2 regions of the Aliidiomarina sp. genome follow, and region 1 is predicted to be linked to the other one. Evidence: predicted binding sites of a transcription regulator. Region 1 holds the regulator's gene; the other holds the start of a gene.
The links. The regulator FNR, encoded in region 1, switches genes on or off when oxygen is low (the NO sensors DNR and NnrR bind a similar motif). The targets are predictions, from matches to a motif close to TTGATCTAGATCAA.
Positions count from the first base shown of each region.

Region 2: clpB (ATP-dependent chaperone ClpB) is a predicted target of FNR. The motif match lies at 2,704-2,717, and genes of this name have one in related genera.

Region 1 covers NZ_JBLRWZ010000047.1:2,940-7,932, forward strand. Annotated here, with positions in the region: gene ttcA (tRNA 2-thiocytidine(32) synthetase TtcA) at 1-785, opposite strand, end outside; gene uspE (universal stress protein UspE) at 1,049-1,975, opposite strand; gene fnr (fumarate/nitrate reduction transcriptional regulator Fnr) at 2,059-2,790, opposite strand; gene ACNA7P_RS10395 (sulfite exporter TauE/SafE family protein) at 2,850-3,503, opposite strand; gene ccoS (cbb3-type cytochrome oxidase assembly protein CcoS) at 3,500-3,736, opposite strand; gene ACNA7P_RS10405 (heavy metal translocating P-type ATPase) at 3,749-4,993, opposite strand, start outside.
Region 2 covers NZ_JBLRWZ010000015.1:1,115-6,107, forward strand. Annotated here, with positions in the region: gene clpB (ATP-dependent chaperone ClpB) at 74-2,647, opposite strand; gene pgeF (peptidoglycan editing factor PgeF) at 2,798-3,529, opposite strand; gene rluD (23S rRNA pseudouridine(1911/1915/1917) synthase RluD) at 3,526-4,497, opposite strand; gene ACNA7P_RS05605 (outer membrane protein assembly factor BamD) at 4,721-4,993, shown strand, end outside.

The sequences.
Region 1 (4,993 bases):
TCAAATAACTTATAATCTGCTAAATGGCTCGGTACTACATTCGTGAGCGCCTTAAACATGCTTTCGATTCGCCCAGGATACTGGCGATCCCAAGTTTTTAATAAATCTTTGATCACTTTACGCTGCAGATTTTCTTGTGAGCCGCATAAATTACAAGGAATGATCGGGTAGTTCTGAGCCGCGGCATATTTGCTAATGTCCTTTTCTCGCACATAAGCAAGCGGGCGAATTACCACATGTTGGCCGTTGTCACTTACTAGTTTTGGCGGCATGGATTTCAGTGCACCACCATAGAACATATTTAAAAACAACGTTTCTAGAATATCGTCGCGGTGGTGGCCAAGTGCAATTTTAGTAGCGCCCAACTGCTGGGCTGTTTTATATAAAATACCGCGGCGTAAACGCGAGCATAAACTACAGGTGGTTTTACCGGCAGGAATTTTACCTTTAACAATAGAATAAGTATCTTCTTCAATAATTCTGAAGGCTACATCTTGCGTGGCTAGATACTCTGGCAAAATGTGTTCAGGAAAGCCTGGTTGTTTCTGATCAAGATTAACGGCAATTAATTCAAACTTTATCGGGGCTACTTTCTGGAAGTACTGCAGGGTAGTGAGTAGGGTATAACTGTCTTTACCGCCCGATAAGCACACCATAATTCGGTCGCCATCTGCGATCATTGCAAAATCTTCTATCGCTTGGCCTGCCGCCCGCCGAATTCGCTTTTCCAGTTTGTTCAAGCTGTATTTCGCGCGCTTACTGGCGTTGCTATCGTTCGTTGCCATTGCCTGTTCATTGGCATCGGGCGTATTAACGATACTCGCTCTCTGAGAGGTATTTTGCATATTTTGCATAGTTACCTACCTACGTAGTTATCTACCTATATAATTACTGAGTGCTTTACCTACTACTTTAGCGAGTGTTTTCACGCAAAATTAGCAAAAAGAAAAGCCGCCTAAATTTTTCGGCGGCTAGTATATCGAGATGTGTGCTTGCTAACAACGTGGAAAGTAGCGCTCTATTGGGTTAATCCTTCATTTGATCTTTACTATTCCTTGGCTAAAGGAGAGCGAAACCCTTCAGGCTTAATGGCCAAAAGATCGCAATCTAGCTGCTCAATAACGTGCTCCGCGGTATTACCAAGCAAAGCGGCGGTAATTCCTGTGCGGCCAATAGTGCCTAGTACAACAAGCTCAGCATCTAGTTCTTTCGCTACTTTGGGAATCTCGTTATCTGGCATACCTTCACGAAGGTGCAAACCGGTAAATTCAACGTCTACTTTACGAGCCACTTCGGCTAACGCAAGTTCGTGATGCTCACGAACACTCACTTGATACTGATGCGTATCAAACTCAGGTATCTCAACGGCTATAGCCGCAGGAGCACCCGGGTAACAGTTTACTAAATGTAAATGTGAGTTGAGTTTTTTACTGATATAGCCAGCCGCTTTGGTAATGCGCTCGTTCAGCGTTTGGTGCACTTCGCTATCGCTACCGGCATTTACCGCAGCTAACACTGAACCATGTTGTGGCCAATCACGATCTTTTACCAACAATACAGGGCATGGCGCTTTCCGTAACAGATGCCAATCCGTAGGAGTAAAAATAACACTATGCAGGGTATCGTGTTTGCGGGTACCTTTAACAATCAAATCGCAATCACTTTCAATAGCTTTGCGAATAATGGCTTCAAACGGACGATGATGCCACTGTACACAGATTTCGATGCGATGTTGGCTTACATCAAACTTCTCTAGGCATCCTTGAATCCATTGTTCACGGTCTGCTACCAGGCTTTGCCGCATCTGTTCACGCTCTTCGCCCGAGAGCATTGTGGTCATTTCATAGGCAAAATCATAAATAGATAAAAATAGGGTTAAGCGTGCCGGCTGTAAACGTGCAAGGTGAAGTGCGCGCGATAGCGCTTTTTGCTCTTCTTGGTTTGGATCGAGAACAACGAGTAAATGTTGGAACATAAATTAAGGCTCCTATTTAGTGTTCTTTCAGTGTAGCCGAAGCCTGTTAAAACGCATAAAAAAGCGTGCCGAAGCAGGCTGGGTTAATTGTCGCAGGGCAGAGCCGGTAATCCAGCAGCTGCGCATAGGTTATCTGGGTTCAATAAGGTTACCAAGCGGCCATTAACGCCAATGTAATCGGCCTTTTGAAACTTACCGAGTAAGCGGCTAACCGTTTCCACCGTTAAGCCCAAATAGTTACCAATTTCGGCTCGTGTCATGGTGAGGCGAAATTCTTTCGACGACAGCCCGCGCGCGCGAAAACGGCTGGATAACTCGATTAAGAAGGTTGCTAACCGTTGTTCAGCTGTGCGTGTATTGAGTAGTGTGAGCATGCGCTTGTCAGCGTTAATTTCATCGCTCATTAAGCGCATGAGTTGGCGCCGTAACGCTGGAACTTGGCCACTTAACATTTCTAAGTTGCCGTAGGGGATTTCGCATACCATGGAAGTTTCCATGGCTTCTGCATAACCTCGGTGCTCACCTGAGCCAATGGCCTCAAAGCCCACTAAATCTCCGGGTAAATGGAAGGCGGTAATTTGCATCTCGCCTTGCCCATTTAAGGTGTATACCTTGATGCTGCCGGAACGAACTGCATATAGCGCTTGCAGCTTTTCGCCGGCACGAAATAGAGTGTCGCCTCGTTGATACGGGCGCTTGCGCTCGATCATGGAATCAAGCTTAGATAGCGATCCTTCATCAAGCGTAAAAGGTAAACATAGCTGGCTAATACTACAATTTTGACAGTTAATGTGGTTGTTCAACTTCTGCTCCATCGCCAACGCATTCCTCTGTAGCCTACTCATCGGAGCCATAGTTGCACCAATGATTGCGCTTAAAATTGCAACTGTTTCGCAGCAATTAATAAAGTAGCTATACCGTAACCCATAAGGAGTATACCTGCAATCCAGCGAAAGCCTTTTGATTGCAATATTCGGGTAATTTTTTGGCTAAATATTCCCGTTAAGAACATAGCGGGAAAGGTACCAATACCAAATAATAGCATAAACCCGGCGCCGCTAGCAGGATTGCCACTGAGAGCTGCCCAGGTAAGGGCACTGTATACGAGGCCACAAGGAAGCCACCCCCACAACATACCGCCTACGAATACGTAGCCCGAAGTTTTTTGCTGCGGGAGTTTCCGAGTAAGCGGTTGAATTCGTCGCCAAAGTACAGCTCCCAACTTTTCTAGCCATAACAATGCGGCATTCCATTGGATAAGATACAAGGCCAGTAGAATCATCATCACGCCGGCCGCGATGCGCAGATACACAAAGCCATTGATACTTACACTGCCAATAGTGCCAAGCGCTGCGGCCACAATAGCGCCGGCAATTGCATAGCTAGTGATACGGCCAAGGTTATACCAAAATAAGCGCAGGGGAGATTGTTGGTAGCCCATTGCTGCAGCTAGGCCACCGCACATCGCTAAACAGTGCCCACTACCCGCTAAGCCCATTAGCAATGCTGCGGCGATATCAATATTCATTCAGTGTGCTTCTCACCTTGCTTGGAATTGGCTTCGTTGGTGTTGGTTGTATCTTGTTTTTGCTGTTTTTTAGCGGCACTTTTCGGTTGCTCGTTATCTTCGTCTAGTAGCACGCTGTAGCCTTGCCGCTCTAGATCGTCGAATTGACCGGTGCGAACAGCCCAGAAGAATATTACGATCGCAATAACCACAAGAATTATTGCGATTGGAACCATCAAATGTAGAATTTCCATAGCGGCCTCAAATTAATCAACATCGCGCATTAAGCGCAGCGAATTGGCCATTACAATCAATGAACTCATCGACATACCTAACATAGCCCATAGAGGCCCCACATGGCCAGTAACGGCCATGGGCAGAATCACTAAATTATAACCAAGTGCCCAGGTGAAATTCTGGCGAATTACTTTGCGCGTTAACAAAGCGGTTTCATATAAACGCCGCAAACCTGCTAACTCACCGGTAAGAATTACAACGTCACTGCCTGATTGAGCAAGATCTGAGCCAGAGGCAAAGGTTACTGAACCATCGGCGCCCGCCAACACAGGGCCATCATTTAGGCCATCACCAACCATCATTACCGGGCCGTTGGTTTGAATTTGCTGTAAATGCAGCAGTTTATCTTGTGGTTTTAAACCTGAGCGCACATCGTGAATACCTAGTTCCGCAGCGAGTTTTTCAGCGCGTAACGCTGAATCACCAGTAAGCATTACAATATCAATGCCGCGTTGTTGATACCAAGCGATCGTTTGCTGCGCATCTTTACGAACTTCATCATCTACTTGCCACTCTGCGAGCACCTGCTCATGGTTGGCAAGAAATACGTTTGCTTTGCTTAACTGCGGTGCAAAATTCGGATGCAGCTCTTGAATAAAGGCGAGGCTGCCCATCCGATATTGTTGTTTATTGTATGTTCCAGCGATGCCTGCACCCATCATATTGGTAACATCGTTAACCGGTTTAGTTGCAGCCAAACGTTGAAATGGTTTCGCCAGCGGATGTTCTGAGTAACTTTCCATACTTGCGGCAATAGTGAACACGGCAGATTCATGAGTGCGAGCATGAATACGGTAGGCCACAATACTGAACTTACCTTTGGTGAGCGTGCCGGTTTTATCCACACACATGGTTTTGATTTTTGGCAAAGCTTCCAGTAAAACCGCATGCTTGATTAAAATACCGGCGCGATTCAAACGGCTAACGGCACCGCTCATAGCGGTAGGCGCTGCTAGCGATAGTGCGCAAGGGCAGGTGGCCACTAGTACTGCTAGGGTTACCCAAAATGCTTTGCTTGGGTCAATAAAATACCAGCTCACTAGCGTAAGTGTGGAAATAATTAAGGTTGCAGCTACAAAGTACCGGCTTACCACATCGGCAAAACGAACAAATTTTGGTTTTTGCTCTAGGGCACTATCTTGTAGGGCAATAATCCCCGAGAGTAATGTGTTCTGCCGTGTTGCTGTGATACGCAACATGATTGGGCTATCTTG
Region 2 (4,993 bases), on a different contig from region 1:
TTACAGCATACCACAGGTAGCTATGCAAATGACAAGCGCCACTATTTAGTGGCGCTTGTTAAGAGTGGTTATCTTACTGAGTTATAACTAAATCATGCTCACCCAAAGTAACCTTTACCGGCTTACCTGGTAGCAATTTACCCGCCAGAATTTGCTGGGCAAGCGGATTCTCAAGCTCTGTTTGAATCGCTCGTTTTAGTGGGCGGGCGCCAAACACCGGATCGAAGCCAACTTTGGCCAAGTGCTCAATTGCCTCTTCACTCACTTCCAGTTGATAATCGCGCTCACTTAAGCGCGCTAACAGGCGCTCCAGCTGAATACGAGCGATTCGAGTAAGGTGTTGATCTGCTAGCGGGTGGAATACCACAGTTTCATCTATTCGATTCAAAAACTCTGGCCGGAACGCACCACTTAATACATCACCTAACATCGCTTTCATTTCATCATAATCAACCTCACCGGCATGCTCCTGAATAAGGTGCGAACCCAAGTTTGAGGTCATGATAATTACTGTGTTACGGAAATCTACCGTACGCCCCTGGCCATCGGTTAACCGGCCATCATCTAGCACTTGCAACAGAATGTTAAACACATCCGGATGCGCTTTCTCTACCTCATCCAACAGAATTACTGAGTATGGCCGACGCCGCACTGCTTCCGTTAAGTAACCGCCTTCTTCATACCCTACATATCCAGGAGGCGCACCAACTAAGCGGGAAACGCTATGTTTTTCCATAAACTCCGACATGTCGATGCGTACCATCGCGTTGTCAGAATCAAACATAAAACGCGCAAGTGCTTTGCAAAGCTCGGTTTTACCAACCCCAGTTGGCCCAAGAAATAGGAACGAACCAATTGGCCGATCAGGGTCGCTCAAGCCAGCTCGAGAACGGCGAATAGCATTAGCAACCGCCACCACAGCTTCATGCTGCCCTACTACACGCTGATGCAGGTTTTCTTCCATTTTCAGCAATTTATCACGCTCACCTTCAAGCATACGTGCCACCGGAATACCGGTCCAACGCGAAAGCACTTCGGCAATCTCTTCATCGGTAACGCGATTTCGTAACAACGTCATGTCCTGTATATCCGCATTCAACGCTAATTCTAGTTTGCGCTCGAGATCAGGAATCTTGCCATACTGCAATTCAGCCATGCGATTGAGATCCCGCGCTCGGTTAGCGGCCTCTAAATCAATACGCGCTTGATCAAGTTGTTCTTTAATATGTTGATGCCCTTGCACCGCTAGCTTTTCAGTATTCCAAACGGTTTCTAATTCGGCATAGCTACCCTCTAGCTCTTGCAATTCGCTTTCCAGCGTTTCTAAGCGTTTCTTACTCGCATCATCCTTTTCTTTCGCTAGCGCCTGCTGCTCTATTTTCAGCTGAATAATTCGGCGCTCCAAGCGATCCAATTCTTCCGGCTTGGAATCCATTTGCATACGAATACTAGATGCCGCCTCATCAATTAAATCGATCGCTTTGTCTGGTAACTGGCGATCACTAATGTAGCGATTAGATAATGATGCGGCAGCCACAATCGCTGGATCGGTAATCTCCACTGAGTGATGCAACTCATATTTCTCTTTCAAGCCACGCAAAATCGCAATGGTATCTTCTACTGAAGGCTCATCTACCAGCACTTTCTGGAACCGTCGTTCAAGCGCTGCATCTTTCTCAATATACTGCCGATATTCATCTAAGGTGGTTGCACCAACGCAGTGCAATTCACCGCGAGCCAACGCTGGTTTCAGCATATTGCCTGCGTCCATGGCACCTTCTGCTTTACCGGCACCCACCATAGTATGCAGTTCATCAATGAAGAGAATTACCTGCCCTTCTTCTTGCTGCAGTTCATTTAATACTGCTTTCAAACGCTCTTCAAATTCACCACGGTATTTAGCACCGGCCAGTAACGCACCAAGATCAAGCGAAAGCACGCGCTTGTTCTTCAAGCCCTCAGGCACTTCGCCATTAATAATACGTTGAGCCAAACCTTCAACAATCGCTGTTTTACCAACACCAGGTTCGCCTATTAATACTGGGTTGTTCTTAGTTCGCCGCTGTAATACTTGAATCGCCCGGCGAATTTCTTCATCACGGCCAATTACAGGATCAAGCTTGCCTTGCTCTGCTCGCTCAGTTAAATCAATTGTGTACTTCTGCAACGCTTGCCGTTGCTCTTCTGCATTTTGGTCGTCCACAGCTTGTCCTTTACGAATATCGTTAATTGCCTTCTCTACTTGCTCTTTCTGTACACCACTGTGTTTTAGCAACTCGCCAAGCTTGCCTTTATCTTCACAGGCGGCAAGCACAAACAGTTCGCTAGAGATAAAGCTATCTTTGCGCTTCTGCGAATATTTATCGCACAGGTTTAATAAGTTCGCGGTATCGCGCGATATTTGCACATCACCGCCAGTACCTTGAACTTGCGCAAAGGTTTCCAGAATTTTACTCAGCTCAGTGCGGAAGGTAGCGATATTCACTCCCAACTGCTGCAACAACGGCCGCACCGCACCGCCTTCTTGGTTAAGCAGTGCAATCATAAGATGCACTGGCTCAATAAACTGATGATCATGGCCAAGTGCTAATGATTGCGATTCAGCAATTGCTGATTGAAATTTGCTAGTAAATTTATCCATCCGCATAGTTCACCTCGTGGAGAGCAGAAACATTATCTATATGGAATGAATATGGGTGTATTTTGCCCAATATCAAGGGCGATAAGGAAAATTTGTAAACTTTTATTTACGGAAGGTGTTATTCGGGAGGCTATAGTACTTACAAAATAAACGCGGTTAACGCCAGATCAGAGTGGCCATACGCCCTGTTGCGCCATCGCGACGATAGGAGAAATAATTATCGGCTTGCGTGAAAGTGCATTCACCTCCACCAAATATGGAGTTTACCCCATGAGAATTCAATTCCTTGCTGGCAATTTTATAAATATCAGCAAAGTATTTGCCATGCTTGGGTTTAAACGCGATATCTAGATCAGCATTCAATGTAAGCATTGCGGTGCGCACATCTTCACCCACCTCAAAGGCTTTAGGCCCAATGGCTGGGCCGAGCCATGCATGAATTTCAGTACGGGGCGCCAAGAACTCTTGTAATGTTCTAGCAATGATGTTGCTAGCAATACTGCGCCAGCCACAATGAACTGCAGCAATTTCGCTGCCATCAGCACTGGCAAGTAATAAGGGTAAGCAATCTGCGGTCATGATAGCGAGCACAACGTTCTTGGCGTTGGTATATGCGGCATCAGCCTCGGGTGTATCAACACAACCGTTAGCACTTACCTTTAATACCCGATTGCCATGCACTTGCTGCAACCAACAGGGCTGAGCGGGTAAATCTAGATATTCAGCAAGGCGCTGCCGGTTAGTAAGCACCGCTGATGCTAGATCATTTACATGGGTGCCAAGATTTAAACTGGTGTAAGGTGCAACACTAACGCCACCATCGCGATGGCTGCTAAATGCATGCACTTTATTTGCAACAGGCCAATCTGGCCGCAACCCAGTAATCATTCGCTACTTCCGTGCTCCCGTAAATCCTGCCGCAATGCTCGTAAAAGTTCTTGCATATCTGCTGGTATCGGTGCTTCCCATTCCATTTGCTCGCCGGTAGCCGGATGCTTTAACGCTAAGCGAACCGCATGTAATGCCTGCCGATCAAAACCACGCAATAAGGCAATAAATGCTTCACTTGCTTCGCGCGGTGGCCGCGGCCGGCCGCCATACTGCGGGTCACCCACGAGAGGGTAATTCAAATGTGCCATGTGCACGCGAATTTGGTGCGTACGGCCACTTTCTAAGCGCAAGCGTAATCGCGTATGCGCCCGAAAGCGTTCCGCAACTCGATAGTGGGTGATTGCCGGTTTGCCGGAGCGCGTTACTGCCATTAATGTGCGTTTGGTAGGATGCCGGCCAATCGGTGCTTCCACCGATCCACCCGCGGTCATTACACCGGTAGCTACCGCTTCGTATTCGCGGGTAATATTGCGCTCTTGCAACGCAGCTACCAAAGCAGTGTAACTAGGCAAGGTTTTCGCCACTACCATTAAGCCAGTGGTTTCTTTATCTAACCGATGCACAATTCCTGCGCGTGGCAGTTGCTCTAAGCTTGGGCAGTGGTGCAACAGCGCGTTCAATAATGTGCCATCTGGCGTTCCAGCACCCGGGTGCACAACTAGCCCCGCAGGCTTATCGAGAATCAACAGATGCTCGTCTTCGAACACAATATTCAAGGCAATATTTTGTGGTTCCGAAAAAACCTCTGGTTCCAAAGCAGCTTCAAGTACCACTTCTTGGCCAGTAATCACCTTTTCGCGGGGCTTGGTAACTACCGTGCCAGACACGGTTACACTGCCATCCTGAATCCAAGCCTTTAATCGCGAGCGCGAAAAATCTGGGAACATTTCTGCAAGAGCTTGGTCTAAACGTGAACCTAATAAATGGTCCGGAACTATGGCTGTTTGTTTTACGTAATCTGTCATAAAAATTGTGCTGTGCATCCCTTACTGTTGTTGTACGGCACGTTAGTATTGAACTCTAACTTACGAGTATGGCAGGTACCAACCTAGTGTAAGTATAGCCATCAGTTACGGCTGTGCATCATTGCATTAGTGCGTTACAATCATCAATTAGTGCCTAGTGTACTTCAGATGATGATAAACATCCCAGGGAATTCACGGAAAATTAAAAGAGATTGATTAAACCATGAGAGTAGTTTTTGCCTTCGCTATCTGTACAGTATTGTTTTTAAGTGGGTGTTCATCTCGTTCAAACGATGAAATTCAGCGCTCTGAGCTCGATAATTTATATGAATTATCACAAACCTATTTACAAGCTGGGCGCTTTGCTGATGCCGCAACTTTGCTTAGCCAAATCAATACGCGCTACCCGTTTGGAGCTTATGCTCAGCAAGTGCAGCTTGATTTGATTTATGCGCAATATAAAGTGGGGCGTGAAGATCAAGCCCTTACCGTAATC